DNA from 3 places in the Priestia sp. FSL R5-0597 genome. Region 1 is predicted to be linked to each of the others. Evidence: riboswitches for the same ligand, from Rfam matches in the RefSeq annotation. Region 1 holds a riboswitch; each other region holds the start of a gene.
The links. Region 1 has a riboswitch for S-adenosylmethionine ahead of mtnK (S-methyl-5-thioribose kinase). Riboswitches for the same ligand answer to the same signal wherever they lie in the genome.
Positions count from the first base shown of each region.

Region 2: it holds a riboswitch for S-adenosylmethionine, as region 1 does, so the genes downstream of both, MKX72_RS11145 (Na+/H+ antiporter NhaC family protein) here and mtnK (S-methyl-5-thioribose kinase) in region 1, are expected to answer to the same signal.
Region 3: it holds a riboswitch for S-adenosylmethionine, as region 1 does, so the genes downstream of both, MKX72_RS07175 (trans-sulfuration enzyme family protein) here and mtnK (S-methyl-5-thioribose kinase) in region 1, are expected to answer to the same signal.

Region 1 covers NZ_JBBOUZ010000001.1:1,241,838-1,252,530, forward strand. Annotated here, with positions in the region: gene nadE (ammonia-dependent NAD(+) synthetase) at 1-552, shown strand, start outside; gene MKX72_RS06300 ((Fe-S)-binding protein) at 835-1,554, shown strand; gene MKX72_RS06305 (LutB/LldF family L-lactate oxidation iron-sulfur protein) at 1,572-3,011, shown strand; gene MKX72_RS06310 (LutC/YkgG family protein) at 2,989-3,702, shown strand; gene MKX72_RS06315 (PAS domain S-box protein) at 3,988-6,144, shown strand; gene MKX72_RS06320 (methylated-DNA--[protein]-cysteine S-methyltransferase) at 6,164-6,667, shown strand; gene MKX72_RS06325 (hypothetical protein) at 6,668-6,832, opposite strand; partial or broken gene MKX72_RS06330 (hypothetical protein) at 6,907-7,145, opposite strand; gene mtnA (S-methyl-5-thioribose-1-phosphate isomerase) at 7,270-8,328, opposite strand; gene mtnK (S-methyl-5-thioribose kinase) at 8,364-9,536, opposite strand; SAM riboswitch class I at 9,672-9,823, opposite strand; gene MKX72_RS06345 (carbon-nitrogen family hydrolase) at 9,915-10,693, opposite strand, start outside.
Region 2 covers NZ_JBBOUZ010000001.1:2,182,322-2,193,014, reverse strand. Annotated here, with positions in the region: gene MKX72_RS11180 (DUF2339 domain-containing protein) at 1-460, opposite strand, end outside; gene MKX72_RS11175 (hypothetical protein) at 636-872, opposite strand; gene MKX72_RS11170 (hypothetical protein) at 974-1,417, opposite strand; gene splB (spore photoproduct lyase) at 1,569-2,597, opposite strand; gene MKX72_RS11160 (transcriptional regulator SplA domain-containing protein) at 2,710-2,958, opposite strand; gene MKX72_RS11155 (LacI family DNA-binding transcriptional regulator) at 3,044-4,003, opposite strand; gene MKX72_RS11150 (hypothetical protein) at 4,128-4,256, shown strand; gene MKX72_RS11145 (Na+/H+ antiporter NhaC family protein) at 4,296-5,606, opposite strand; SAM riboswitch class I at 5,692-5,798, opposite strand; gene MKX72_RS11140 (ABC transporter permease) at 5,900-6,667, opposite strand; gene MKX72_RS11135 (ABC transporter ATP-binding protein) at 6,660-7,571, opposite strand; gene MKX72_RS11130 (YtoQ family protein) at 7,742-8,182, shown strand; gene MKX72_RS11125 (Ger(x)C family spore germination protein) at 8,344-9,555, opposite strand; gene MKX72_RS11120 (spore germination protein) at 9,539-10,666, opposite strand; gene MKX72_RS11115 (spore germination protein) at 10,673-10,693, opposite strand, start outside.
Region 3 covers NZ_JBBOUZ010000001.1:1,410,726-1,421,418, forward strand. Annotated here, with positions in the region: gene MKX72_RS07165 (hypothetical protein) at 6-1,085, shown strand; gene MKX72_RS07170 (hypothetical protein) at 1,155-1,817, shown strand; SAM riboswitch class I at 1,984-2,101, shown strand; gene MKX72_RS07175 (trans-sulfuration enzyme family protein) at 2,173-3,318, shown strand; gene MKX72_RS07180 (trans-sulfuration enzyme family protein) at 3,302-4,483, shown strand; gene MKX72_RS07185 (hypothetical protein) at 4,518-4,784, opposite strand; gene MKX72_RS07190 (SIMPL domain-containing protein) at 4,847-5,506, opposite strand; gene putP (sodium/proline symporter PutP) at 5,607-7,085, opposite strand; gene MKX72_RS07200 (YhcN/YlaJ family sporulation lipoprotein) at 7,378-7,923, opposite strand; gene MKX72_RS07205 (hypothetical protein) at 8,035-8,202, shown strand; gene MKX72_RS07210 (cold-shock protein) at 8,482-8,685, shown strand; gene MKX72_RS07215 (hypothetical protein) at 8,790-8,978, shown strand; gene MKX72_RS07220 (DUF6509 family protein) at 9,256-9,567, opposite strand; gene MKX72_RS07225 (sensor domain-containing diguanylate cyclase) at 9,728-10,693, opposite strand, start outside.

The DNA.
Region 1 (10,693 bases):
GACTGTCAAGATGCACTTGCTTTTATTCAACCAACAAAATCTATTTCTATTAATGTAAAACCAGCAGTAGATGCGATGCTTTCTGCTGTTGAAGAAGCGGCAGATGATAAAGTTTCCGACTTCAACAAAGGAAATGTAAAAGCACGTGAACGAATGATTGCGCAATATACGGTAGCAGGCATGTACAGTGGAGTCGTACTTGGAACGGATCACTCCGCTGAAGCTGTTACAGGATTTTATACAAAATTTGGTGACGGAGGAGCTGACTTAGTTCCTATCTTCCGTCTGAACAAGCGACAAGGAAAACAAATGCTAAAAGAATTAGGCTGTCCCGAGCATCTATATATGAAAAAACCAACGGCTGATTTGGAAGAAGATCGTCCACAGCTTCCGGATGAAGAAGCGCTTGGCGTAACGTATGAGCAAATCGACGATTATTTAGAAGGCAAAGATGTAGGTGAACATGCAAGTAACGTCATTGAAGGTCACTTCTTAAAAACGCAGCATAAACGCCAATTGCCAATCACAGTGTTTGATGATTTTTGGAAATAAATAAGTAAGAAGCTGAGACAAACGTAGTTTAGTTGAAGGAAGATCCGAACGGTTTTGATTCTTGATGGAGAATCAAATTCGTTCGGATTTTTTTAATAATAGGGCAAACGTAGGTTTCACGTGTCTCAATTTCTTATTATTTTGTGGCAAAAATATCAAACAAAGAAATGTATTTTTGAAAAACTAGTGAAATTAGAAAAACATAGGAGTATAATAGCATTAAGTCATCTGATGACCTGTTAACTAAAAGAAGTAAAATGATCAGCTTGGAGGGAGCAAATGATGAAAGTATCTTTATTTGCCACATGTTTGATTGATATGTTTCAAACAAATGTAGGAAAAGCGACGGTAGAATTGTTAGAACGATTAGGATGCGAAGTGGATTTTCCAAAGAGTCAAGTATGCTGCGGGCAGCCTGCGTATAACAGCGGTTACGTAAAAGAATCAAAAGAAGCAATGAAAAACATGATAAAAGCGTTTGAGCATGCAGAGTACGTTGTATCTCCATCAGGCTCGTGTGTGACAATGTTTAAAGAGTATCCCCATCTTTTTAAAGGTGATGCTGCATGGCATGAGTCTGCCGTGAAGCTTGCTGATAAAACGTATGAGCTAACGGATTTTATTGTAAACGTTTTAAAAGTAGAAGACTTGGGAGCCAGCTTAAATGGGAAAGCCACTTATCATTCTTCCTGTCATATGACGCGTTTGCTAAACGTAAAAAAAGAACCTTTTACACTATTAAACAATGTAAAGGGTCTTGAAATGGAGAATCTTGAAAACAGTCATAACTGCTGCGGATTTGGCGGGACGTTTTCGGTTAAGATGGGGCAAATCTCTGAACAAATGGTCGATGAAAAAGTGGGCTGTATAGCTAAAACAAACGCGGAGTACTTAATTGGAGCTGACTGCGGCTGTCTTATGAATATTGGAGGAAGAATTGAACGAAAAGGACAGCCTGTAAAAGTGATGCATATCGCTGAAGTGTTAAATAGCAGAATGTAAAGAAAGGAGAATACCGAATGTCTATGAAAATAGGAAACGATCAGTTTAAAAAACGCGTCGATGACGGAGTCAATAATGCGTTTATGCGCTTTGCGGTTTCAGGTGCTCAAGAGCGCTTAAGAAGCCGTAGATTAGATGCGGCGGAAGAGTTAGGGAACTGGGAAGAATGGAGAGCGCTTGGCGAAGAAATTCGTCAGCATACGCTTGAAAATTTAGATTACTATTTAGAGCAGCTCACGGATAATGTAGCTAAACGCGGAGGCCACGTTTTTTTCGCTCAAACAGCTGAAGAAGCGAATGAGTACATAAAAAATGTAGCGAGGCAAAAGCAGGCAAAGAAAGTCGTTAAATCCAAGTCAATGGTTACAGAAGAAATTCATATGAACGCTGCTTTAGAAGAACTGGGCTGTGAAGTTATTGAAACGGATTTAGGAGAATATATCCTGCAAGTAGATGATCACGATCCGCCTTCTCATATCGTAGCTCCTGCACTTCATAAAAATAAAGAACAAATTAGAGATGTATTTCAACAAAAGCTTTCTTATAAAAAAACGGAAAAACCTGAAGAACTAGCTCTTCACGCCCGGGAAATGCTGCGAAAAGAATTTTTATCAGCTGATATTGGCATCACGGGATGTAATTTTGCGATTGCAGAATCTGGGTCTATTTCACTTGTAACCAATGAAGGAAATGCAAGGTTAACAACTGCCCTTCCTAAAACGCAAATTACGGTTATGGGAATGGAACGAATTGTGCCAACGTTTGAAGAGTTTGAAGTGTTGGTAAGCCTGTTAACTAGAAGTGCAGTAGGTCAGCGGCTTACAAGTTACGTAACAGCGCTTACAGGGCCTAGACTTCCAGGGGAAGTAGACGGACCGGAAGAATTTCACCTAGTGATTGTGGATAACGGACGATCTGCGATTTTAGGAACTGAGTTTCAATCTGTTTTACAGTGTATTCGCTGTGCGGCATGTGTGAATGTATGTCCCGTGTATCGCCATATTGGAGGGCATTCATATGGATCTATTTATTCAGGTCCGATTGGAGCTGTATTATCTCCTTTGCTTGGAGGCTATGAAGACTACAAAGAGCTTCCATATGCCTCAACGCTATGCGCAGCCTGTACGGATGCCTGTCCGGTCAAAATTCCGCTGCATGAGCTATTGCACAAGCATCGTCAGCGAATTGTCGAGAAAGAAGGGAAAGCACCTATTTCGGAAAAGCTGGCGATGAAAGCATTTGGCTTGGGAGCAGCTTCTTCTTCTCTATATACAGTGGGCGCTAAAGTAGCACCGGCAGCTCTTACTCCTTTTATGTCAGGAAGCAGTATTTCCAAAGGGCCTGGTCCATTAAAAGCGTGGACAGAAAGCAGAGAGTTTCCGGCGCCTACAAAAGAGCGCTTACGAGATTGGTTTGATAAAAGGAGTGATGATGATGAACGGAAGCATTCAAAATAGAGACAGTTTTTTAGGCAATATTGCTGCTAATCTTAAGCGAAGCAGGCGAACAAGCGGCGTAGTAAAGCCCCAATGGAAGCATGCTCCTCAGCATGAGGTCTACCGCAGCTATTCGCCAGATCAATTAAAGAAAGAGCTTGAAAACCATTGCGAACGTATTCATACTCGCTATGTAGAAACATCATTACAACACTTGCCAGCTGTCCTTGAGGAAGCCGTAGCGAACTATGGAAATGGTCTTGTGAGCACGTGGGATGATCCTAGGTTTTCCGAATATGGATTGAATCTGCTGATGGAGAAATGGGAAACAAGCAGTAGCCTTCATGTATGGAATTCTGCAAAAGGCGATGAGAATATTAAACTAGCTGAACAAGCAAATGTAGGCATCACATTCAGTGATTTGACGCTAGCGGAATCCGGCACAGTTGTTTTGTTCAGCAGCGCTGCAAAAGGACGATCGGTCAGTTTGCTGCCGGCCACTTATATTGCGATCATTCCTCAAAGCTCCATTGTCCCTCGCATGACACAAGCTGCTGAAATGATTCATGAAAAAGTAGAGCGAGGAGAAACGATTGCTTCTTGCATTAACTTTATTACGGGACCGAGCAATTCAGCTGATATTGAAATGAATCTAGTCGTTGGCGTGCATGGACCTATTCAAGCCACTTATATTGTAGTGAATGATCGATAGAGGCTGGGGAAAACGTATTTTAGCCGAAGTGAAAAACGAACCGTGAATCAAACATGTTGATTCACGGTTCGTTTTCTTTGTTATGTTGAGCATAGGTTTCATTTTGTTATGTCCCAGCCTCTTTTATTCATGCTCCTTTTTTAAATAACGGGAGAATGTGAAGAAATGTCGCATTTTGAATAAACGTGACTAATTTTAAAAAGGTAAAAAGCAAATCTTGTAGAATACTAAGTCTATAGATAAAAGGTGGGGAAATGGGAAGTGCAAAAGAAAGGAGCAATGAGCATGTCACCACACAGAGAATTAACATCTGAAGCTGCGCAAAAGCAGCAAGGTGAATTAGAGCAGCTACGAGCTATTTTTAATGACGTATTAGATGCCATTGTCGTATTTGATGAGTATTTTCAAGTTATAAATGCAAACGAATCAGCCTGCGGGCTGTTTGAAAAAACAAAGGATGAGCTATTAACGTATCAAATGAAAGATTTTCTCATGTATTTTCCGTATGACATGATTGAAGCGTACTATCCAGCGCTTTTAGAAGAAAGCTATTTCAAATATGAAGGCGCGATGACGCTTCAAAGCGGCATGATGAAACATGTTGAATTTACTTCACACAAACATAGTCACATGTCGGGCATTATTGTGTGTACATTTCGAGATATTACACAGCACAAGGTGATGGAAAACGAACGGTTTATTAGTCATCATATGTTTATGGATGTATTTAATGAAGCGGTAGATGGAATTGTTATTTTTGATCGAACTGGTCAGCTTATCGACGCGAACCCTTCATTTTGCGAGCGATTAAATTATACAAGAGCACAGCTTTTAACCAAAACGTTAGAGGAGCTTGTAGAACCTACTTATCATTATAAAGTGAAAAAATTATGGAGAACTCTGCATCAAGAAGGAAAGACAAGCGGCGAGCTGCCGATTAAGCTCGAAAATGGAGACGTTACTTTTTTTGAATTTACCACAACGGCTAATATATACAGTCAATACTATATGTCCATTATGAGAGACGTGACGGAAAAACGGCTGATGGAGCAGCAGCTGTTGAGAAGCGAAAAAAATTTCAGGGCTATTTTTGAAAATGCGATTGAAGCCATTTTGATTTGGAAAGACGATGGGGAAATCTTAAACGCTAATCTTGCTTCGTCCCGTACATTCGAGCTGCCGTTGAACAAATTGATTGGAAGTAATTTGTATACGTTTATCGATAAGCAAAGCTTTAGTGCATTAAAAATGCTGCAAACATTTCAAAAAGAAGGAGAAATTCGCAATCAGCTTCCTTTTTACATGCCAAATGGAGAAATCAAACAGTTGGAATTCACAGGGAAAAAAGGCATTATAGAAGGAGACCATTTAACCATTTTTCGAAACATTAGTGAACGTACAAAAATCGAACAAGAGCTTCGGAATAACGAAGAGAAATTCAGACAGATTTTTAATGGTTCGATCGATGGGTTAGTTTTATGGGACGGCAAGCGAAATATTATTGATGTGAATTCTTCTCTTTGTGATATTCTCGAACTCAGCAAAGAGGAGATTTGTGCGCATTCCATGGAGGATTTTATTTCTTCAGCGAATTTAGATGCGGTCATTGAGCATAAAGAAACAATTGAGCAAAAAGGGGAAGCTGAAGGAGAGATTACGTACGTTACGGGGAACGAAAAAGTTAAAAACATCGAATTCTCTACGAAAAAAGATATCTTGCCAGGTCTATATATGACGCTTTTAAGAGACGTAACGGAACGAAATCAAATGCAGGAGCAGATTCGGAAATCGGATACGCTTCAAGTAGTCGGACAGTTAGCAGCTGGGATTGCGCATGAAATCCGCAATCCGATGACGGCTTTAAAAGGGTTTGTTCAGCTGCTAGAAAGCAGCATTCAAGAAGATCACTCTCTTTATTTTGATATTATTAAATCCGAATTAAAAAGAATCGAAACTATTATTACAGAGTTTCTAGTACTCGCTAAGCCACAGGCCGTAAAGTTCGAAAAGAAAAATCTAGCTGCGGTTGTTAAAGAAACGATTGATTTATTAAATGCTCAAGCGCTTTTAGAAAATATTCAGTTTGAACTAAGTGTGTCCCCTAAGCTGCCAATGGTATACTGCGAGCCGAACCAAATTAAACAAGTACTAATAAATGTAATTAAAAACGCAATTGAAGTCACGTCAAACGGGGGAAGAATTTTTGTTGAAGTCTATTCTACAGAGCCGCACTACGTGACGGTCTCCATTCGAGATCAAGGAGACGGAATGCCCGAAGAGCGCATCAAGCGCTTAGGGGAACCATTTTATACGACAAAAGAAAAAGGAACGGGGCTCGGTTTGATGGTCTCATATAAAATTATCGAAGAACATAAAGGGCGAATTGAAGTGGAAAGCAAAATAGGAGAAGGAACAGCTTTTCGTGTTATTCTTCCAGCCTAATTAGAAAGGATAAGCGAGTATGTACTATGGAGAAATGAACTTATTTTCTGATTTGAAAATTTATATTGTAGCCTCGGAAAAAGGGGTTCAACATATTTGGTTTGATAGCGATGATCACAACGAGCAGCTTAAAAAACTTGTCCATGACGAGAATTATCACCTTGTGAAAGAAGCGAAGCGGCAGCTTCAGGATTATGCTGAAGGGCGCACGCTAACATTTGATGTGCCTTTGGATATAAAAGGAACAGACTTTCAAAAAGAAGTGTGGTTAACGCTTAAAGGTATACCTTATGGACAAACGTGGTCTTATAGTGATGTAGCGGAGTCTGTTAATCGCTCTAAAGCCGTAAGGGCTGTGGGACAAGCGAATCGTCGAAATCCACTGCCTATTATTTTACCTTGTCACCGTGTTATTGGTAAAAATGGAGCTTTAACAGGTTATGCAGGTTCCCAAACTCATATAAAAGAAAAACTATTAATGCTTGAAAGAAATGTAGCAAAAGGCGCTCTGGAGTTAAAATAACTATTCATCGTCTAATTTCCAGCCTTCTCCCTGCACAAAAACACCGTCAATTTGCTGAGGAGAAGGGAGGGAATTTAGTTCTTCATCTTTGGATAAATCGAATAGCTGATATTGCTGCTTGCGATTTAACGCTTTGTTTTTATCCGTTTTTTGCTCTGCACTCATTTTTACTCCTCCTTATTCAAAAAGAATCCCCTATAATATATGTAGAAAAAGCAGAGAGTACTGTTACAATTGTGTTACAAATGCAGCCAAAAAGCGCTGTTTAATAAAAAAGGTTGAGACATAACAAAATCAATGTCATCTAAAGATGAACAACTCGTATAGATGAACTGAACCGCTTGTGACACCGCAGTTGATTTCCGTGCAAGACTTCGCTTTCCGCGGGCGGCCGCTGAGCCTCCTCGTCGCTTGCGCTCCTGCGGGTCTCACCCCTTCCGTTTTTCCCGCAGGAGTCTTCACCTTGCCCTCCAATCAACTGCTAGAGGGAACGAAACAGATAAAACGATATTTACCATCACAAAAAAACGAACCACTAATCAACATGTTGATTAGTGGTTCGTTTTGCAGTGGGGCTAAAATACTTTTGTCCCAGCCTCTTGTTATTGAGCAGATTGCAGCAAAACTTTTTGAATGGATTCAAAAGACGGGGAATGGATAACTCCATGCTCTGTAATAATGGCCGTAATCAGTTCGCTTGGCGTCACATCAAAAGCTGGATTGTACACAGAGATTCCGTCTGGAGCAATTTGCGTATCTCCAATGTGCGTTACTTCTTTAGGTGAACGTTCTTCAATAGGGATGCTGCTTCCGTCTTGAATAGATAAATCAAATGTGGACTGCGGCGCTGCTACGTAAAATGGAATACCGAATGCTTTCGCTAAAAGAGCAAGTCCATACGTTCCAATTTTGTTAGCCGTATCGCCATTTGATGCAATGCGGTCAGCACCTACAATGATCCCATTAATTCCTTTTGTTTTAATGGTATGAGCAGCCATATTATCCGTAATCAGCGTAACGTCTACTCCCGACTGCTGAAGTTCCCATGCTGTTAAGCGAGAACCTTGAAGAACGGGTCTTGTTTCACAAGCAAATACTTCAAGCGGAATATCGCGCTGCTTAGACAAGTGAAAAGGTGCTAATGCTGTTCCATAATAAGCTGTAGCAATTGAACCAGCATTACATATTGTCATGATTTTATCTTTCTTTTTAAATAAAGAAAGGGCATGATCTCCAATTCGGTAGCACGTTTCTTCATCTTCTACTTGAATTTGAATCGCTTCATGAACAACTTTTGTTTTAGCTTCATTAACGGACGAAGCGGATTCAGCGCTTTTCGCTACGCGGTCCAATGCCCAAAATAAATTGACGGCAGTCGGGCGTGAACTAGCTAAATACTGTTGATCTAGAGCTAGCTTTTTGTTAAATTCCTTGACTGAATCCGTGTCATAGCTAAGCGCAGAAAGAGCAAGACCAAAAGCCGCCGTAATGCCAATTGCAGGGGCTCCGCGTACTTTCAAGGTAGTGATAGCATCCCATACGTCTTTAATGGTTTGCAGCTTAATATATTCAACTTTGCCAGGAAGCTGCTGCTGATCTAATAAAGTAATATATGATTCATTCCATTCCACTGAGCGCGGAAGTGATAGTGTATTTGTCATGCTGATACCGATCCTTTCATTGTGTACATTATTCGTTATCGAAGTAAATGTTCAAATTCATTTGGTGAAACGTCTTGTTGGTGCAGAAGTAAATAGCGTCCAATTTTTAACGCAGTACGTTTAGCGTTAATTTTTCTTTCCTCTGAAGAAATTTCGTCTAAGTCCGCCACGTGAGCTAAGCCAATCGTACGTCGAATGATTTCACACCCTGCATATCCAACAGCATCTTGCCACGTTTGCGTTAAAATTTCATGTAACAAGCGCTCATCTTTAGCGAAAGGTTCAGTGTTTTCAGAATGCCAAAGCGCAGTAAAGGTATCTTTAAATACGTTCCATGTGTTCGTAATGTGTGCAAATAACGGTTCGCGATCTGTTTTTCGAGAAAGAGCATTTAAAAATAAATTTGCAACAAATTGGCCTAAATCGAATCCAAACGGACCGTAAAAAGCAAACTCTGGATCAATCACTTTCGTTTCTTGACTGCTAGCAAATATGCTTCCTGTATGTAAATCACCGTGAATTAGCGTTTGGGCATTTGTTAAAAATTTATATTTTAATTTTGCTGCTTGTAACTTTACATCTCCATCGTTCCACAATTCTTCTACATCAGGACGCAGCGCTTCTTCAAATTCATTTGTATCGATATCAAAAAAAGGATCTGTAAAAACTAAATCTTCCGTAATATTGCATAAGTCCGGATTGCTGTACTTGACGACTTCTTCTTTTTTATCCTGAGGCTTTAAGGCAAAATCCGACGTTTTGAACGCAATATGTCCTAGAAAAGAACCGATATGCTGTGAAAGCAGGGGATAACTTTCTCCTTGAATAAGTCCGGCGCGGGAAATCGTTAAATGAGACAGATCTTCCATGACCGTAACAGCAAGCGTTTCATCGTGGTAATACACAGCTGGTACGAGTTCAGGGGTAAATGCACCGAATTGCTTGAGCGCATTGCTTTCAATCGTGGCACGGTTCAAGGATAGAGGCCAGCTCTCGCCTACAACTTTTGCATAAGGAAGTGCTTGTTTGACGATAATGGATTTATTCGTTTGATCATTTATGATGTGAAAGACGAGATTTAAGTTGCCATCACCGATTTCACGGGCAGTCAGTGCTTCTGTGGCATCAAAGAGACCTAGCTTTTTCACAAGTTTGATTGCTGAAATTTCTGTTAAAGGCTGATACTTCTCTGTTTTTGTTGTTGACATTAGAATCCCTCCATAGTTTATTAAACTGATTTGTTTACTAAGTTAATAGGTTTAAGAATGTATGGAGGCTTTTATAATTTTAGAAAATATAAAAGCCTCTTTCGTTGGAAAGAGGCTTGATTGTAGTGTTCAAACCTCTTATCTGCCAGAAAGAATTACTTTCTGTTGGAATTAGCACCGTGCCTTTGTAAAAACATGTTTTACGGGTGTGATCCATCTTAGGATGGAATGACGGTCGGTTGCTGGGCTTCACAGGGCCAAATCCCTCAGCCAACTCTTGATAAGAGTACGATTACTTATTCAATTTTGATTTGTTTGAAAATTTTATGTTATCTGGTGAAAATCGTATCATGCAAAAAAACGGCTGTCAATACATAATTAATAAAATTCTGTGCGGCGATCTGTAAAGACAGGAATTTGTTTACGAATTTCTTTTACAAGTTCCAGGTTAACGTCGGCACTTAAAAGTTCTTCGCTATCGCCAGCTTCAGCGATTATTTCTCCCCACGGATCGATGACTAAGGAATGTCCGGCAAATGTGTTATTAGGATCTTGGCCTACACGATTACACGCGATTACATAGCATTGATTTTCGATTGCGCGGCTAATGAGCAGTGCTTTCCAATGGGCAAGTCTTGGAGCCGGCCACTGAGCAACAACAAATAAGACTTCTGCTCCGCTGCTAGTATGCACGCGAATCCATTCTGGAAAACGAATATCGTAACAAATAACTCCTGCGCATAAAGACTGTTCAAGTGTAAAAAGATTTTTTGCTGTTCCTGCTTCTAGATAGAGGTGCTCATCCATTAATTTAAATAAGTGCAGCTTACTGTATTGTGACACTTCACGACCTTTTCGATCGAAAATATACATCGTATTTGTGACGCCTTGCTCTGTTTTTTTCGCGATCGAACCTGCCACAATATTTACTTCGTTCGTTTTAGCAAATTGAGAGATTAATTGCTTGGCCTGCTGTCCTTCATCATCGGCAATTTCGTCTAGCCGCGTCAAATCATAAGCTGTATCCCATAGCTCAGGAAGCACAAGGATGTCAGGGTTTTCTTTTAGAGCTTCCGTCATTTTTTGTTGAATATATTTTCGGTTTTTAGTTGGGTTTCCAAACGCAATATCAAGCTGCAAACACGTGATTTTTACAC
Region 2 (10,693 bases), 940 kb from region 1:
GCATCGCAAACGTCGTTAACATGAGAATAGGAATAGCTCCTCCTACAAGTACTTGCCCGAGCACCAGCCTACCCTTTTTGATTTGGAAATGACCTGTTACAGCAAAACCTATTGAAACAACGAAACCGAGAACAACTTTTGCTTTTTCATTCATTAATCCATAGTCAGAGGCTGCTTTAAATCCCCATAGCACGCCAATAATAAATACGAAAATAAAAATTCTCGGCAGCCATGTTTGAAAAAGGACTTTTTCCCAATCAACAGGCTCTTCTATTGCCTGTGAGCTTTTAGCTGCTGTTTGAGCAGGACGTTTAGTCGTCTCCTCGCGCTGTTTGGGAGGAGCGTGAACTGCTTTTGGTCTTGGAGAATTTGTTTTATATACAAGCGACTTTAGCTTGGCTACGTCTTCTTCTAAACTGCTTATTTTTCGTTCAAGCTCTTCTATTCTTTCGTTTTCCATATTTCCTCACCCTTTCTCTTTAAAGTATTTGTGATTTTTATATGTATACCTTACAGAACTTAACTATTATACCATCAAAAGGAATATCACTTAGAAAAATTCTATTTTTAGCAAAAAAAAAATACAGCGATCTTTTCAAAAGAAAAGTTCGTTGTATAGGATGTGCTACATTTTTTTATGTCACTTTCTCGCTGTATGTACTGTGAAAACCCGCTTCGATGTGGGCTACTTGAAAGCTATGATGACCAATTAAATATTTAACAATATCCACACGGTCAATTTTACCTGGCTTATTGTTCATTGCTTCTCGCACCATAGATTGAAATGTTTCTTTGCAAAACTTCTTTTCATGAAGCAGAATCGTTTCACAATACTCTTCATGGTCTCCCTCTGAAATACGATAATAATGCATTTCTTTCACCCCTTTTTAATGTTATACCTATTACATACCCCAAATATTGCTATTTTAACAAATTAATTTTATTATTCTTTATTTTTCCATTTATATATAATTTACAGCACAACGTTTCGAAACTCATCGTTATAAATGCTAATTTGAAGACGCTGAGAAAAACGTTCTTCTTCAATGTAGGTCTCAGGCATTAATCCAACAGGATATACCCTCGGGTTTTCGCCGCTTCCTAATATGTATACATACATCTTTCCTTCGCTTGTATATCGAACTTTCGTCGAAATACCTCCTTGCCCTTGAAGAGGCGCATAAACCGCTCTTACATTATCTCTAATTTCTTGTACAAATCCATGTAGTTCAACATCCGAATCGTAATAGTGGTTTGCTTCATACAAGCCGTAAATACGAGACTTATCGATATCACATAATATGTTCCAAAATTCAGATAAATCTTCTTGGAACAACACTTGAATAAAATTTCGTGCAGCTTCTTGCTGTTCTTTTGTTAATTCTTTTGTTAGCGCAAACTCTTCATTTTTTAACATCTCAGTCACCTCCCTTATGTATGTAATACGACAAGAGATACAAATAACCTCTTTTTTCAGCTTATTAGCAACCAATTTATTTTTCACATTAAAAATTGAAAAGCTATCTCGACTAAGATGTCAAAATAACTCTTCAATTACTGTAGAATAATTACGTAAAATACTCGATTTTCGCATTTGGAAAATACTGATCAATGTAATATTCCAACGTCTCTCTTAATTCTTGTTCTTCATCTTTCGCGTATACATACTTTCCAATCCCGTAACGCCCCCATTTGTAGCGGCGCTCTTCTTCATTCATCTCAAGCTTTGTTTTCGGATAGTTTTTCTCAATCACCCGTTTGGCCGGCTTGGTAAAGCGATGCTGAATCATTTCAAATGTAATATCATCTCTTGACTCTTCAGGTATAGAAGCATCAAGCTTTTCAAACAGCTGACGGTATCCCTCTTGCCAACCTTCATGAATGTAAATAGGCGCCACAATAAAGCCAAGTGGATATCCGGCTTTTGCAACTTTATTAGCAGCTTCAATCCGATAATCAAGAGGAGATGTACCAGGTTCAAAGTTTTTTATAACATAATCTGCGTTTATGCTAAAGCGAAAGCGCGTGCGACCATTATGTTTAGCATCCAATAAATGATCCACGTGATGAAACTTAGTCACAAAACGCAGTTGACCTAGTTCACTTTCCCCAAAATATTCAATCGCGCGCTTTAATGAATGTGTTAAATGATCAATTCCTACGATATCAGATGTACAAGCCGCTTCAAATCGCGTTATTTGAGGGGCTCTTTCCTGCATATATTGCTCTGCTTGACCTAATATTTCTTCAACATTCACGTACGTACGAATATATGGTTTGCTTCCCATTGTTGTCTGCAAATAACAATAGTGACAGTGCCCCATACACCCTGTTGCAAAAGGTATTGCATATTCAGCTGACGGTTTAGATGTATCAAATTTCAAGGTTTTACGCACACCAACTACTAAAGTAGACTTGGCATTGCGGTATTTTTGCAAATCATTTTTTCCCGGTATATTACGCACTTGATTATGAGAAGTTGTTTGACGAATCTCAATTCCCATCTTCTCAAATTTTTCTTTTAATTGAACACCAAGCGGGTACTCCATTGCCCCTGGCTCAATGTATACTAATTGAGGTACAAAAGGTTTTATCATCATGTACACTTCCTTTTTTCTAATACTAATAGCGTTTGAAAAATAAAAAGACTCTATCCGTGGTAATTATTTTTTAGATCAAAAAAGACTCTCTATTTAAGAGAGCCTTTCGTCAATCATATTGTTCATAATCAAATATCTTGTTATACATGTTCTCTGCTTCTTCATACGTTGAATACACGGCATCATCTTCAGCTAACAAATGATAAGACTCATGCAGAAACAGCGCTTTTTCACCTTTATTTTCAGGATGTTCAACAATTTCAGCTTGATTAATATTGGCAACGTTTGCCGTATGAGGGTTTCGGTAAATAACAAATACTTGATCTCCTACTTGATATTCTTTTTTCTCCACGATCATCATCCTTTTCTTCTTTCTTTACTCGTATGATGTCCGCTTTTACTCATTTTATCCGATAAAAACACGTGGTGAGATCATCAAGAATTTATACGCTTTTACGCTCAATAAACCGAAAAGGAAGCTCAATTTTTTGAGGATCCTTGCTCCTGACTAGTTTAAAAAGCGTTTCGCCCATTTCTTTGAGAGGAAGTTCGATCGTTGTGATTTGTAAATAAGAAGAAAGCGGATGATTATCAAAACCAATAATAGCTAAATCGCCTGGAACTGATATACCCGCTTGTTCGCACTGAGCTTTTATACCAATAGCGACTTGATCGTTTGTTACTAAAAGCGCCTGAGGCCGATTTTTCATCTGCACCAATTTTTTCACCACTTTTTCACCATCTGTCACGTTCAAACAGCCTTGAAACACCCATTCCGGATGATAAGGCTCATTTATTCTTTCTACATATTCTTTGTATGCTTGCTGCCTCTGTTGACTATTTGTACCCGTCATTCTTCCAATACAGTAGCCAATATCCGTATATCCTTTTTCTTTTAAATACATGAGCGCTTTCTTAAAAGCTGCATAATGATCAACGTATACGGAGCGAATAGAACGATTTTGTACGTTTTCGCACACGGCTATCGGCCCGTACTGCTGATAATATTCAATCGTGCTCCAGCTGCCTGCTCTAGAACAAATAATCACTCCATCAACCTGCTTTGTTTTTAGCATATGAAGCGCTTCTTCTTCTTTTTTTACATCATAGTTCGTCTGACAAATAACAAGCTGATACTGCTTTTCTAACGCTTGAGAGGCCACTCCTTCTAAAAGCAGACTGAAATAAGGATGATTAATAAAAGGCAAGACGACGGCAATCATATTTGTTTTCCCTTTTGATAAGTGAACGGCATTAATGTTTTGTTCGTAATTAAGTTCTTGAATTACTTCTTCTACCAGACGGCGCTTTTCTTCTTTTACATACGGATGATGATTTAAAACCCGTGACACGGTCGAAACAGATACACCAGCTTTTTTTGCGATATCTCGGATATTTGTCATGTTTTCACCTTTTTCTCTTGCGCTGAAACGCGTTTCATACTTTATTCTCATTATAAAGTGAAAAAGCAATAAGCTAAACCCGTTACAATCATGTTTTTATTCACTTATATAAGGAGGTCATATCATGGGTATTTTATTATTCATTTTATTATGCGGAATTGAAATCGGAGGAGCGGCTTATGCACTTAAACAAAATGAGACACTTTGGAAGGAGCTAGATGAAAAAAAGCCGACTGATTTTTTCAAACAGTAAAAAACCCTTAAAAAGAATGTTCTTTTTAAGGGTTTGATATTACGCAGCTTCTTTAGATGATTTTGATTTTTTATTTAAACGAGGAAAGCCAATTACAATCGCAATGATACCGCAAACCGCTGTTAACATTGGATAGAATGTAAATGGAATAATCTCAACCGGTGAAACTTTAGCAAATCCTGCTGCGAGAAGCATTTGTGCACCGTAAGGGATAAGCCCTTGAACGCTGCATGAAAACAAGTCGAGCAGACTGGCTGATTTACGATTATCAATTGAATACTTATCAGAGATTTCTTTCGCTAACGGACCTGCTGTAATAATTGAAATCGTGTTATTAGCCGTGGCTAAATTGGTTAAACTTACTAATCCAGCGATACTGAATTCTCCGCCTTTTTTTGTTTGAATGCGTCGTGTTAATAGGTTCAATAAGAACTGAATACCACCGTTATAGCGAATGAGTTCAACCATTCCGCCAATTAAAAGAGATAAAATAATTAATTCCGACATTCCGCCAATACCTTCTGTCACAGTTTTAGCAAGAGAAGAAAGCGTGTAGCTTCCGTCAGCTAATCCAATTACGCCGGCTAATACAATTCCTCCGGTTAAAATGCTTAATACGTTTGCACCAAATATGGCAGCAACGAGTACGCCGACATAAGGCAAGATTTTAAACCAGCTAAAATCTTTAATTTCTACTGATGACGTATTGCCTAGCGTCATTACAAGTAATAAAATCACTGTAACAATCGCTGCAGGAAGGACAATAAAAAAGTTTACTTTTAATTTATCTGACATATTTGTTTTTTGCGTACGAACTGCCGCAATGGTCGTATCAGAGATTACGGATAAATTATCTCCAAACATTGCACCACCAACAACAGCAGCAATTGCCAATGTAATGGATACATGCGCCTGCTCACTGATTCCTACAGCGATAGGCCCTAACGCAGCGATCGTTCCCATTGACGTTCCCATCGAAATTGAAATGAATGCGCCAATAACAAAGATTCCGACTACCACTAAGCTTTGTGGAAGCACAGACAGAGCTAAGTTTACCGTTGAATCAACAGCTCCCATGCCTTTAGCGACTTGAGAAAAAGCACCTGCCAAAATAAAAATAAGTACCATAATAATGATATCAGGATGCCCTGCTCCTTTAGCAAAACGTTCCACTTTTACATTAAGTGAATCTTTGCGGTTCATAGCCAGCGCCACGATGGCTGCAATGATAATAGCTACTAATACAGGCAGCTTATAAAAATCTCCCGTTATAATTCCTGATCCGACAAACAGGACTAAAAAGACGCCCAGCGGTAACAGCGCCCAGCCGTTTCCTTTTTGTTGTTCCATTCTTAACACCTCTTGTTTACGTAATAAAAAAAGACCTCTTCTTATTGATAAGAAGAGGTCTCTTATTTGTATCATAAGATTACCCTTCTCATCTTCCAAACGAAACATCGTCTGCTGGATTTGGCACCGCACTGCGTACAGCCAGTTGCCGAGACATCATAGGGCCAGTCCCTCCGTCTCTCTTGATAAGAAGTTTATAGTTGTTTTAAAAATAGTCTTTCACTACTGTAATCTCTTTTTATTTAATTGTCAAATGCTATTTTAGAAAAATATATAGTGTGAAAATTCTCACATCAATTAGCTACGTCACGTTTTAAAAACGCCACCCACGCTACGCCCATAAAGAAGACAAAGTGTGCAACTAAGATGAAGATTGAAAATGGAATTGTCATTCCGTCAAACATCGTCTTCATTCCGTCCATATACTGCACAAAGTTTGTGTTGGCGAACAGTAAAAATTTCCCCCACCATAGACCAAACTGCGATACTATCCCAGTTACTGCTTTCGCCCCAATACTTACGACAATAGCTAGACTTGAAGCAAGCGCGCTGTTTCTAAATAAAGACGACAGCATAAAAGCAAACGTCATCATCATAAACGTTTCCATATACGCGCTGTCATACGTAAGCGTAATGTTTTTAAGCAGCTGCGCATCTCCTTCTAGACTGGCAAATCCAAAGAACAATGCTCCCCATACAAACGAAAAAAGCAAATAGCTCAGCAAGTAATACAAGCTAATTAAAACGAGCGTTATGTACTTGGACGTTAAAATCGTTGAACGTCTAGCAGGGCGAATTAAAAGAAGCTTAATGGTACCCGCTTCAAACTCTTTTGCAACCATTGATCCTCCAACAGCAAGCGCGAAAAATTGAACGAGGATCAGCATGCCTGCACTAAATGACAGGAAATTCAATATGTTGTCTTCCGTTCCTGCGCTGTTTGCTACTTTCTTCATTAAAAGAGCCATACAAAGAGTTAAGATGCCGATTGTAATAAACGTGACTTTTGTACTTCTTTTGTAAAACCATTTCATATGTTCATTTTGAATTAACTTAAGCATGGTGCTCTCCCTCCGTAACGGACATAAACGAATCTTCAAGCGTCTCATAAACAGGAGTGATTCGGTAGACTAAAATATCGCTGTCCACTAATTTTCTATTCACAGCTGGAATTTGTTCTTTCATAATCACTACATCAATACTATCGGATTTTATTGTTACTTGGAATTCTTGAGATAAAAGATCCGCTGCTTGTTGCACGTCAGATACTTCAAATTCTACATACATCCCTTGATCTTGACGATTTGGAGATAGATCTTGAACAGCTTTTAACTCGCCGTTTTGAATAATACCAACGCGGTCACATAATGCTTCCACTTCTTTTAATAAGTGGCTCGCGATTAAAATTGAAATACCTTCTTCCCTGCAGAGGGTTTGTAAATATGTACGAAATTCTCTCATTCCCGCTGGGTCTAGACCATTTGTTGGTTCGTCTAGTAAAAGCAATGCAGGCTTATGTAAAATAGCTTGAGCTACTCCTAAACGCTGTCTCATCCCAAGGGAATACGTCTTCACTTTTGCATGAATGCTGTTTTCAAGCTTTACTAGCGCAATCACTTCATCCAAGCGTTCTGCTGTGATCCCTTCATGCATATTCGCAAAGTGTTTTAAATTTTGATAGCCCGTCAGATAATCATAAAACTCAGGATTTTCAATAATCGCTCCAATTGATTTCATAGCTGATGTAAACTGTTCTTTTAAAGGAAAACCATTGACGGTAATTGTTCCCTTTGTTTCTTTAATGAGTCCTACGACGGTACGAATGAGCGTTGTTTTTCCAGATCCGTTCGGACCAAGCAATCCGAAAATCTCACCGCGCTCAACCGATAAGGATACATCATGCAAAATGGTTTTCTTCCCAATTACTTTACTGACATGATCTACTTGTAGCACTGTTTCTGTCATCATGTACATCCTTTCTTTAATTAGCAATACGCCTTCTATTGTTTCTCTTTTTTAACTATTTGTCTACTATAACCTTATTTTTGGAAAAGTAGCCCATTCAAATCATTCGTATTATCCGCTTACATTTGATAAAATAAAACAAATCTTAGTTAGAGGAGGACTTCTACATAATGAACTTAACCGTATACCTTGCCGGGCAAATTCACGATAACTGGCGAGACGAAATTAAAAACCAAGCAGAACAATTAAACCTTCCCCTTACCTTTGTCGGTCCCATGACAGACCATGACCGCTCCGACAACATTGGAGAAGAAATTTTAGGAAAACAGCCTAATGCTGTCTTAAAAGATGAAGCTGCTTCTCAAATTAATAATTTACGCACACAGGTGCTCCTTAAAAAATCTGATGTGGTCATTGCTTTATTTGGTGAAAAATACAAACAGTGGAACAGCGCAATGGATGCGGCGACAGCCATCGCATTAGATAAACCGCTAATTTTGGTTCGCCCTGAAAAACTGCACCACCCGCTTAAAGAACTGTCAAACAAAGCCCAAGTTGTAGTCGAAACGCCAGAACAGGCTCTTCAAGCACTAGCTTATATTTTTGAATAACAACAAATAAGAGCTGTCGAAAACCGGCAGCTCTTATTTGTTGTTTGTTGAAGGCTCTGTACGAAGCATACGATGAGTATTTCGTGGGAAGTTCCGAGATTATTATTTTTTTAGGTTTTTTTCATTTTTGAATAACGATAAGCAAAGTTACAGTCAGGTGCTTACTTTTTTGATCCGGATGCTCCATAATCTTTAATCGTTAACTTCACATCATAGTTAATTGGCACTTCACTAAATGTTTGATCCCAATTTCCTTTGACCCTCATCCATGTTATAGGCTGCTTAATTCTCAATTGATTTCCGAAACCTGCAACATCAACTTTATATTTTGTTTGCATTTTTTCTAGTACGTTTCTTACCAGGTACTTTACTTTTTTTTCTGAAGTTTTTTGCGCATTCTGTAAAAATTGATTATTAAAAGAGCTCCCTGAGGTCATCCAACTTTCAGATAGCCTTCCCACTGATTCAATGTGTACATCAAAAGAGATATTATCTCCTTTAACATGGGGTTGAATGTGACTTTTCATAGACTCTATTTCATATACAATCAGCTGACCGGTCTTTTTATCAAAGCTTTTTACTAGCCCGCCTTTCCCTTTCCCTGTAATCCAAGCCAAACCATCTAGTTCTTCTTCATTCAAAAAACCAATCATTTTGCTTGTTTCCCCTTTAATTATACCAGCACCCGCAAATTTGATTTCTCCATTTGCTGATAATACATTTTGCAACAGAAAACTAGATCCAGTTTGAATCTTGCTTGCTAATTTAATAAGCGGCATGGGCGGTAAAACCCGCGTTGTTCGATACGTATTGTCTATCATTCCATACAGGTGAAAAGCTGGGATCTCTCCTGCTGTTTTTGATTCTAACGTGTCGCTAGCTCTTCCTTTACTAATAAACACAAGGCAACTAGGTCTAAAATCATTGTCCCGAAGAGTTTGGTCCACTAATTGCTCTAAACTATACGCTCGTGCAAGGGCCTCACTGATAACCATTACTTTCATATGAGGACTAGTTAAAGGAGTGTCACTTCTTAAAGATAATTCACGAAGCATTTGAAAAGGAGAATCTCCTGTTTCCGAAATATTTACGTAAGATTTCTGCTGCGGTCCTCCTTGTTTAGTGGTTGAACTTGCGACTTGAGGAGTGATAAGTTGATAAGTTGACGTAATCAGGTTCTTTTTAGTATACCCTTCTCCTTGTTCATCAAATTCTTTTTCAGCTATGGACTCCTTACCTTTATCATAGGCCACACCCACTCCAAAACTTTGCTCTTCAATTTCATGACTGCTCCAGCAGCCTGCCAGAGGAAAGAGCAAAAAAACAGAAAACAAAACCAATAGGTACTGGAAATGGTTAAAGGTTTGTTTCATATTTTACTCCCTTTACTTTTGAAATAATGAGAAGAAGCAGCGGCAAAAAGCCAAATAAAACTAAGGCGATATTGCCAATCATATCTCCCAATTTAAATACATCATTAATATTTTTAGGAATCATGGAAATAAGATATATGACCGGAAGCAAACCATACATAAATGGATGAATGTTTTTTTGGAAAAGCTGAGACAGTCCTAATGAAGCGGCGTAATGGTTAATAGTAAAAGAAGCAAACATCTGCATGATCCATACAACTAGCAGCAAGGAATCAAATCGTTCAAAAATCAAGCCTGTCAGCTCAAAACTCCTTATTAAATCAAGCGTTGGCCATGTTCTTATTACTACTCCATCAATCGATAACGCTCCAATCACCATTACAACAGTAATCACATAAATAAATATAGGAATAGTAATTCCAACTAGCACAGCTTTTCCTGCTTTGTGCGGTTCTTTCATAAAAGCTAAAATGATTAACATGATTTCAGGACCGGTGAATGCAAGAGCAGTTGTTTTTACCCCTTTTAGTACAGGAAGGACTCCTGATCCAAGTACGGGGCGCAGATTATCTATTTCAAATATTTTCATACTCATAAAAGCTACCAGTAAAAAAAGAATAACGGTAATAGGGAATATAATTTCAAACAGTCGAGCGATCGGATTAATGCCCCCTCTAATTAAATAGAGGCTTATCCACATGAATGGCATAATAATAGCCCACGTCGGCGTTCCTTCCAGCAAGAGATATCCGGTTACTTCTGCCAATGAACGAGCGTGAAAACCACCAAGCAGTAAAAAATAACCTATCATAAGTAAGCTAATTAACTTACTCAACCATTTCCCTGTAATTTCTTTACTGTATTGATAAAACGTCTTTCCAGGGAATTTCCGGCTTAACTTCACCATGATTATCGCTGCTATCATGGTGACTATTCCTCCTAGAATAACAGTTAACCACACATCTGGTGTTTTCACTTGTTCCGCAGCTGTTCGAGGCAACGTCAGAATACCAGTTCCAAGTATAAAATTGATGACAATAATAGCTGTTTGTGGCGTCGTAATACGATCTTTTGAATTTATCATTACCTCTGATTCACTTCCTTTTATCATAAGCTGCTATCCTTTTCGTAGAGAATC
Region 3 (10,693 bases), 170 kb from region 1:
AAATAATGAGTAACTATTACTACGACCAAAATCAAGACCAAACTCAAAATGCCAATCGTAGTCGCGCTCGTAAAGTTCAACAATCTGAAAGCACGGGCTACTCTGCCCACTTTAAACCATTAAAAGGGAGAGTAGTAACTGTCTATCGCGGGGGGCCTGAATCTAAAACGGGATATTTAATCGACGTTCAATCAGATTATTTAACACTTGCTCTTGAAACAAAACAAAATAACAATCAGCAAAATAATCAACCGGCGCAGCTTATTCCACAACAGCAATATACATTTATTTATTACCAGCTCGCTCATGTTAAAAGCATTACAGAGGATACAAAGTCTAATTCCGCGCAAACATTTTCTGGATTTAATAGTGAAGTAGAACTGCACAGAGCCAACACATTTGCAGGCACTTTATTATTGATGAAAGATAAACAAGTGCAAATAAATCAAGGAGGGCCAGAGAAAAAATTGGGTAAGATCCTTGATGTATTAGGCTCATTTGAATCTGCGTATGTCGTATTACTAACAGAAGATGACGGCGTCGTTTATATCAATGTAGAGCACATAAAGAGTGTAAGTGAAGTTGTAAGCAAAAATACGCCTGTTGTTCCGCAAAACCCATTATTAGTTGAAGAGACACCTGAGTATATTAAAGCGAAAAGTTTCAATGAACTGTTTGAAGAGTTTTCGCATAGATGGGTAGCTATTAACGGCGGAGGGCCAGAGGCTGTAGAAGGTGTGTTAGTTCAAAGTCGCAATGGAAACTTTACTCTTGTACAAAATAATCAAGTTCTACGTTTACAACCAAGACACGTAAAAACCATTGCCTTAGGATCAAAAGGATCTTTCAAGCAAAATGAAGAAAATTCTGAGCAAAATGGAGATACAAATGAAGAAGATTCTGTGCAAGAATCAACTACTGTAGATAGAACCGGAGGTCGCACGGATGGCCGTACTGGAGACCGTACCGGAAGACGTACAGGAGGTCGCACAGACGATCGCTCGGGAGGTCGCCGTACGGGTTCACGCTCTTCAACACCAGGTGAAAAAGTTATTAAAACGAAAAATTATCGTTGGAAAGCATGATGAACTGGAACATAAAAGGTGCTTATAAAGCACCTTTTCTATCATATAGGAAAAAGGAGGAGAATGAGTATGAGTATGAATCATTATATTGATAAAATTGTTGAAGTCGATATATCAGGTAAAACAACGTTTGTAGGAAAACTTGTTGATCTCGGGTTAGATGTAATGGTTTTATATAATGGACATGATTATTTGTATATTCCTCTTTTACACATACATCGCTTACGAGAGGTTTCAGAAGAAGATTATACACCTTTACGAACCATAGAAGAGAACTTAATAGAAGAAAGTCAGCGGATTTCTTATCGTAATATTTTACAGCAGGCAAAAGGGAAATTTATTGAAATTTATGTAACAGGAGGAAAATCATTGCATGGCTATATTACAAGCGTGCTGAATGATTATCTTGTGTTTTATTCTCCAGTGTATAAAAATGTCTTTGTTTCTCTACATCATTTGAAATGGCTTACCCCTTATAGTAATGAGTTAACCCCTTATTCTTTAAGTGACAAAGAGCTCCCAGTAAGGCCTGCCTCTGCACCTTTTGTCAGAAACTTTGAAGAGCAGCTTAAAAAATATGAAAATCAACTGGTCGTATTAGATTTAGGGGATCAATCAGAAAAAATTGGCGTACTTAAAGAAGTTTCTAATAATATTGTTGAACTAATTACGGCAAATGGAGAAAGTATGTATTGGAAGTTAGCTCACGTAAAATCTGTGCACTTGCCTTAGAAAAAGAGACCTCGGTGTCGTCTCTTTTTTTATGTACTTATCAGGACAAGTATATTGAATAAACAAATGAGATGATTTAAATTTTTTAGAAAATTATGTTGACAATAAAGAAAATCTTTATTAAAGTTAGTAACAACAAACGTTAACCACCAACAATTATATAGAACTCTTATCAAGAGTGGCGGAGGGACTGGCCCTGCGATGCCCGGCAACCATCAAATGAAACATTCATTTGAACGGTGCTAATTCCTGTGGAACATCAGTATTGTTCTAACAGATGAGAGAAATCGTGTATAAACGAACACTCTTCCATCTGTGAAGAGTGTTTTTTATTTTGAGTTAAGGAGAGAAATAGATGAAAATTGAAACTTTATTAGTTCGTTCAGGAGTAGGTCGTGACCCTTCAACAGGTTCTATTACAACACCCATTTACCAAGCATCAACATTTGCTCATCCTGCTTTAGGGCAAAGTACAGGATTTGACTATGCACGTACGGCAAATCCTACTCGTACGGCATTGGAAGAAGCAATTGCTGCTTTAGAAAAAGGCGAAGTAGGAGTAGCATTCGCTTCAGGAATGGCGGGTGTAATGTCAGTTTTAGCGCTATTTAAAAACGGAGATCATTTAATTGTATCAGAGGATTTATACGGAGGAACGTACCGAGTACTAAATGAAATCTTTTCAGAGCAAGGAATTACTGTTTCGTACGTCAACACAGCCCATCTCGAGCAAGTAAAAGATGCGCTTCGTCCCAACACGAAAGCTTTATTCATTGAAACACCTACAAATCCAATGATGCACGTGACTGATTTGCCAGAAGCAATTGCGTTAGCTAAACAGCATGATTTGCTTACTATCATTGACAATACATTCATGTCCCCTTACTATCAGCGTCCTTTAGAGCTTGGAGCAGATATTGTGATACATAGTGCAAGCAAATACATTGGGGGTCATAATGATGTAGTTGCTGGTCTTGTAGTCGCTCGATGTAGTAGCTTAGGAGAAAAAATTCGTTTTTATCAAAATGCAGCTGGGGCAATCTTAGGTCCACAAGATAGCTGGCTGTTATTGCGCGGTATTAAGACGCTAGCGCTTCGTATGGAAAAACATAACGAAAACGCACTGAAAATTGCAAATTGGCTTACTGCTCATGATCTCGTGGAAAAAGTGTATTACCCTGGTCTTGAAACACATCCGGGCTATGAAATCATGAAGAAACAAGCAACTGGATTTGGAGGCATGATTTCTTTTGCTGTCTCACACCCTGACATCGTGTCAGTACTTTTAGAAAATGTTAAAGTTATTACATTTGCAGAAAGCTTAGGAGGCGTGGAAAGTTTAATGACATTCCCAGCTCGTCAAACACACGCTGACATTCCGGAGGAAATTCGAAATCGTGTCGGAGTAACAAACTGTTTACTTCGATTATCAGTTGGAATTGAGCACGCAGATGATTTAATTAAAGATTTGAAGGAGGCATTTGATGCATACCAACAATAATAAACATAGATTTGGTACGAACTTAATTCATGCAAATACAGGAATTGACGGTCATTTTGGAGCGGTTAACGTACCTATTTATCAAGTATCTACATTTAACCAAGAAGATGAGACGAACAACGGTCGCTATGACTATTCTCGTTCAGGAAACCCAACGCGTGAGGCTTTAGAAAACACTATTGCTCAGCTAGAAAATGGATACGCTGGTTTTGCTTTTTCATCAGGTATGGCTGCTATTTCATCGGTGTTATCTATTTTTGAATCAGGGGATGAAATTTTAGTTTCACACGATACGTACGGCGGGACATATCGTGTATTAACACGATTATTTTCAAAGTTTGGTATCAAAACAACTTTTGTTGATACAACGAAGGTTGAGAAAGTAGAAGAAGCTATCACAAAAGATACGAAGGCTATCTATATCGAAAGCCCTTCAAATCCATTTTTACAGGTAACGGATATTAAAGCAGTAGCAAGTTTGGCGAAGGAGCACAATCTCCTTACAATTGTGGATAACACGTTTTTAACACCTTATCTACAGCAGCCGATTGACCTTGGTGTAAATATTGTCATTCATAGTGCTACAAAATATATCAGCGGCCACAGTGACGTCATTGGCGGTTTAGTTGTAGTAAGCGATGAAAAGCTAGCGGAAGAAGTAAAGTTTGTACAAAATGCTTTTGGTGCTATCTTGGGGCCACAGGATTGTTTTTTACTGCTTCGAGGCATTAAGACATTAAAAGTTCGTTTAGATCAGCAGTTAAAAACAGCGCTGCAGTTTGCAAAGTGGCTTGAAGAACAATCTCTAGTGAGCCGTGTATACTACCCAGGCTTAAAAAGTCATCCGGACCACAAACTCATTTCAGAACAAGCAAATGGATACGGAGCTATGATTTCTTTCCAAGTGCAGGATGAAAAAGTAGCACGACATATTTTACAAGGAGTCAAATTAGCTTCAATTGGCGTTAGTCTAGGTGCAGTTGAATCCATTCTCACGCATCCTTCAACAATGTCTCATGCAAGTATCCCAAAAGAAGTACGTGAAGAAAAAGGAATTACTGATTCACTTCTTCGCCTTTCAGTAGGGTTAGAGGAATTCGAGGATTTGAAGCAAGACTTTAACGCTGTTTTTCAAAGCTTAGAAGAAAAAGCGTTAATTAAATAAAAAAAGGACTTCCATTAAGGAAGTCCTTTTTTTGTTATATACAGCTATCTAAAAGGTTTGTGTATAGGGACGTAAGCGCAACTTTTTCATCAGAGGAAAGACTGCTGTTTAGAATTCTTTTTATGCCAAGATGATATTTTACATACGGTGTTTGCCGAACGCGTGGATGAGTCATTTCATCTTTTAAATCTTTCAGAATGGCTTCGTGAAGCTGATCTTCACTTGTCAGGGCTTGTTTAGAAGCGAAAGAACGGTTCAACCATAGGGTCTGATAAGCTGCTAGTAAATGTTCAGAAGTCATTGTGCAAAGAGCTCCTTTAGATTAGTTTCTTCATTATAATAATCTATAGTTTATCATAAGTATTAATACGTGTACGTAACTTTTACAGAAGCGGATACAGTCAAGGACTGAGCTTGGATAGGGGGAGAGGCTGCTAATAACTTAGGCGAGGAGCCAGATGACTGATAGACGGGGCCTTCTTCGATTAAAATGGGGATTTGGTTAATAGGGAGCTGCAGCGTGTTGGCAATGGTAAAGGCCTTTTCTTTAGCGTTAAGCAAAGCTTTACTTATCGCTTCTTGTTCATATTTATCATCATTTGTAACGTGAAATTGAAGATCTTGCGCTACGTTGGCTCCGCTTGAAAACGTAGCGTTATAAACATCGCCAGCTTGTTTTACATCTTGTACTCTTACTCTAAACAAATGCTGTACTTCGTATCCCGTAAGAGTCGATTTTCCATCGCTGTAATCATATTTAGGATTTATAGTGAATGAAGCTGTTTCAATTTGCTGGTCGTTGATTCCAAGTTTTTTCATCTCTTGCAGCAGAGTATTTGAAACAGCTGAATTATCTTTTAAGGCTTCTTGAACGTCTCGGTTTTCCGTGCGCGTTCCAATCGTCATGGAAATTTCATTTGGAATGGCTGAAGCAGTTCCTTCACCAGTTACTTTAATTTCTCTATTTTGTGTATCTACGCGCAGTGGCTGTGTAGGTTCGTAAGGGAAATAAGAATGTTGCATGTAAAAACCCTCCTTAATCCGTCTTTAGTACATATATATGACTGCAGGGCTTGCATTAAAAGCAAAAAGTACACAAGTCGTAACTTGTGTACTTTTTTTACTATTTTGTATGCTGTTCTAATACGCTTTCCATGTTTCTAAATTGATCTTCTACAGCTTCTGAAGGCTTTTTTGTTAACAGACTTACTACAATAACAGCCAGCAAGCTTAAGAAAAATCCAGGAATCATTTCGTAAAGGGCATCTTTCAATGGAGTATTTACCCAAATTAATACTGTAGCTGCACCTACAATCATTCCTGCAAGGGCTCCCCATCTAGTCATACGCTTCCAGTAAAGACTTAGTAAAATGGCCGGGCCAAATGCAGAACCAAATCCAGCCCATGCGTATCCGACAAGTCCTAAAATCGTATCACTAGGCTTTAAAGAAAGCAAAATACCAATAATTGCAACACCTAAAACCGCAGCTCTTCCGACTGTTACAAGCTCTTTGTCAGAGGCTTTACGTCGGAAAAATGTTTTATAAAAATCTTCTGTAACAGAGCTTGCCGTTACAAGCAGCTGAGAAGAAATAGTACTCATAATCGCTGCCAATAAAGCTGCATATAAAAATCCAGTAATTAATGGATTAAATAAAACATCAGCAAATTTAATAAAGATTGTTTCAGGATCCCCAAGTTTCATCCCAGTTTGATCCACATAAGCAATTCCAACAAGACCCGTTAACATAGCGCCAATGATTGATAGGATCATCCAGCTCATACCGATACGACGGGCAGGCTTTAATTCTTTAATAGAAGAGATCGCCATAAAGCGAACGATAATATGAGGTTGACCAAAATAGCCAAGTCCCCAGGCTAAAAAAGAAATAATCCCTACTACGGTTGTACCTTTAAATAAATCAAGGTAAGTTGGATCGATATTTTTTACAATATCCATTGTTGTTCCAACGCCGCCTAAGTCAGTAAAGGCTACAATAGGCACTAAAACAAGGGCAATGAACATAATAACGCCTTGCACAAAATCTGTTAAACTAACGGCTAAGAAACCGCCGAACAGAGTATAGGCAATAACGACAGCAGCCGTTACAAATAGTCCTATTTGGTAATTTAAACCAAATGCCGATTCGAATAATCTTCCGCCTGATACCATACCAGCTGAAGTGTAAAGAGTGAAGAAAATAAAGATAACAATCGCTGATACTGTTCGAAGAACCTTGGCATGGTCCCCAAAGCGATTTTCAAAAAAGTCCGGAATTGTAATGGAGTCATTCGCTACTTCCGTATAAGTGCGAAGACGCGGAGCGAGGATTAAATAATTTAAATAAGCACCAATAGATAAACCTACTGCAAGCCATAAACTTGAAAGACCTGTCACGTACATGGATCCAGGAAGGCCCATTAACATCCATCCGCTCATATCTGAAGCACCTGCTGAAAGCGCAGTAACAGCCGGACCTAGTCCGCGTCCGCCTAGCATGTAACCCGATACGTCTTGAGTTGTTTTTGTGTAGGCATACCATCCTATTCCGAGCATTCCTACAAAATAAATGCCCAGTGAAATATAAACACCAATATCCACCAAATCTCCCCTTTATGCATTTTTTATGCATGAAACGAGCACTACTCGCCATGCAAACATCTTATGGTTTCTAAAACTAACAAACTTTTCCCTTACTATCAACCCACAAAACCGTAAAATACATGAGGCGAAAATCCCCTATCCCCCTATAACAAAGAAATGAAAACGTTTTCAAAATAAAATAAAATAAAAATATTCAGAAACTTATAAGTGCATTTTTTATGCAATATTTTATGCAATGGGTAAAATAAAAAGAGCATTTTATAAAATGCTCTTTTGACATTCATGTATATTAGCGTGAATTTGGAAACACGCGGCGAACAACTTCTGAAAACTCGTCAAACAGTCCAGAGACTGGTTTACCCGTTTGAAGCTTGTCTACATATCCATTCATACGGTTTACAAAGTCGGGGTTTGTTGATACAAACACTCGATGAACACTGCCGTCGGCTTTTCGTACTTCGTGTGCGATCTTATGCTCCATATCTTTTGTGAGATTGCCTTCTTTGTTATCGTCTAATACAGCTGCTACATAAGCTGTATGGTCGGTTACGATTACGTTAGCATCTTTTACATTTTTTAACGCTACGATACGATCAGCTGCCACATCGGCTACTCTCATTCCGCCGGACTGATTGTACTGTTCTTTCTCATTACGCTGTACGTCTTGCGTATTATTTACGTCATTCATTTTCGTTTTATTGTTTCCATTTTCATATGTGACGTTGCGGACTGTATTATCGTCAATGACGCCATCTTTACCTTGATCTGCTGTGCTGCAGCCGAATAAAGAAAGGGTCGTCATGCAGCCTACAACAAACAAAAACGATTTCTTCATGATAGTATCACTCCTTATAAGTTTTAACCTTTCTTATAATTTGTTAAAAACGTGTGAAGCATACATGAAAAATATAAAAAAGCCTATACTATCGAAAAAGGAGGAATATGTATGAGTGAAATCCGACAAAGCATATTTGTGCTTCATACAAAAGAAGAAAACCATGAAGAAACAACAACGTTTGCGTTAACTTCAGAAGAAGCTAAGCTATTATTTGAAACCCTGCAAAATAAACGAAAAGAAATTATCGACGCCCATATTGATAACATGTTGACGTAAGGAAGGTAAATATCTTGTAAAACAGATGAGCCATATGTTAAAGGTGGCCAAATATTTGCATTCTACATATAGGTATAGTATAATGTAAACGCAACCAAATATAATTAATACTATGTTTTGACCATATACTCGAATTAGATTTAGTGAAAATTCACTTGTTATAAAGGAGATCTACTTCGCGTAGGTCTCTTTTATAATATGTGAATTTTTTATTTACGGTATAAATGTAAATATAGAGTAACATATTAAAATTTTTACATTTTTTGGAGGTTTTTTTACATGGCTACTACAGGTACAGTAAAATGGTTTAACAGTGAAAAAGGCTTCGGTTTTATCGAAGTACCAGGCGAAAATGATGTATTTGTTCATTTTTCAGCTATCCAATCTGAAGGCTTCAAAACATTAGAAGAAGGCCAAAAAGTTGAATTTGAAATCGTTGAAGGCCAACGTGGACCTCAAGCGGAGAATGTTGTAAAATTATAATTCAACGCTACATATGAAAGCTGCCGATCGGCAGCTTTTTTTGTGCAAATTTGTTTTATTTGTATGATTAAGAAAATAGATTAAAGTAGGGGAGAAGGGAAGGCGTGAGTTCATTTCATTGCTGTGCCACATGTCAACATTTTCAAAGCATTAAATTGGATAAGGGAATGAAGTATCAATGCAAGAGACTAGGCTATGAAACTCGTCCTGCTTATCAGTTTACATGCTGGGAACCAAAAGAAGTAGTTAAAAAGCTAATGGAAAAACGAAATCAAAAAGATATTGATACATAACGAAATCGATCCCATCTAAAGACGAACAAAGAACAAATGGAATGGATTCTCTAGTATGAATTGCTTGTTACATCGCTGTTGGTTTCCGTGCAAGACTGCGCTTTCCGCGGGCGGGCGCTGAGCCTTGCCCTCCAATCAACAGCTATAAGCACCTACATACATGAAACCTACGTTCATCATCACTACGAAAAAATCCGAACGAGTTGGATTCTCCATCAGGAATCTCAATTCATCGTTCGGATTTTTACTAAACTACTTTTGTTCCAGCCGCTTTTAATTATTCCTCTTTATCTGTCCCTTCCTCTGAAGGTAAATGCTTCCCGCAAAACTCTTTGACAGCTGCTTCTTCCTCTTCTTCTAGGTCGAAGTCTAATACTTTATTTGTTGAAACTTCGTAGAAATGAGTCTGGGCAATAGAAGTGTTATCTTCGCCTTTAATATACACTACGCGTAGTGCTAGGTCGCTGCCGGTATATAATTCATCCTCTTCTTCTACCTCAATGTATAAATGAAATTCATAGCGTTCACCTAGAAGGAGACCAAATGGATCCTGCAATTGTTCAGCTGTATATTCTTTAATTGTAAACATATGTACGTCCTTTCCATATATCAGTAAAATACTTGCATCATCTATTATAGTTTTTCTTTGCAAAGAAAGAAAGTGCATGCGTAATTCATGTACGGATTTATTCCTTGGTCATTCTATTTAGCGAATCTACTTGATGCGATGGCGCAAGGACTTCGATGATTTACTTAAAGATGGAAGAAACGCGCGTATGTTTTTGCTTATACATGGCAGCATCTGCTTTTTGAATTAATGTATCTAGGTTGGTGTCGTCTGAAGGCGCACATATAATAAACCCGTAACTCGCAGACAGTGCATATGGCTTCTTACATTCTTTCTTTTTATCTTCTAGCTGATTATTAATATTTTGCCACAGCTCGTGTACGTATTCTTCCGTTTGTTCAGGAGCAATTAATAAAAACTCATCACCTCCGTAGCGAAAGAGCGTATCATCCTTGCTAATATAACCACTAATTGATTCTGCTATTGTTTTAATAAGCCAGTCGCCTTCTCTATGACCGTATTGATCATTTACTAGTTTTAAGGAATTAATATCGATAAAACATAATACAAAAGATGTATCATTGGTTTTAGCTCTCAGCAGTTCCAGCTGCAGTTTTTCCATTCCGCTTCTTCGATTTAAAATTCCGGTTAGCATATCAGTTGAAGCGTGCAAGTTCAATTCATGCTCAACCGCTTTTAAATCGGTTATATCGGTAATACCTGCGAGTATGCAGCTTTCGCTTTGATACTCTAGTAATTCATAATTGATCATAACCCACTTAGAATCTCCATGTTCACGTGCTTCTAGGATGTAGTTTTTTACATGCTTTTCTTGTTGAAGACGTTTTAAAATCTCCTCTCGATCTTCATCAGTAGGGTAGATTATAAATCCGTCTAGTTGATCAAGATCTTGAGAAGCAAGATTGTAAAAATGAATAGCTTTATTGTTAATGAGCAGCACTTTGTGGTCGGATAATCTCGTTAATAGTAAAGGATAGGGATTAATTTTGAACAGCGTAAAAAAATTATGTTCGCTTTCTTTTAGCTGTAAATGATTCATATATTCTTTGTGACGGTATGTATAGAGAATATATGAGATAAGCAAAGCGATAGCAACTGCTGCAGTTGTATTGATCTGCTTTGAAAT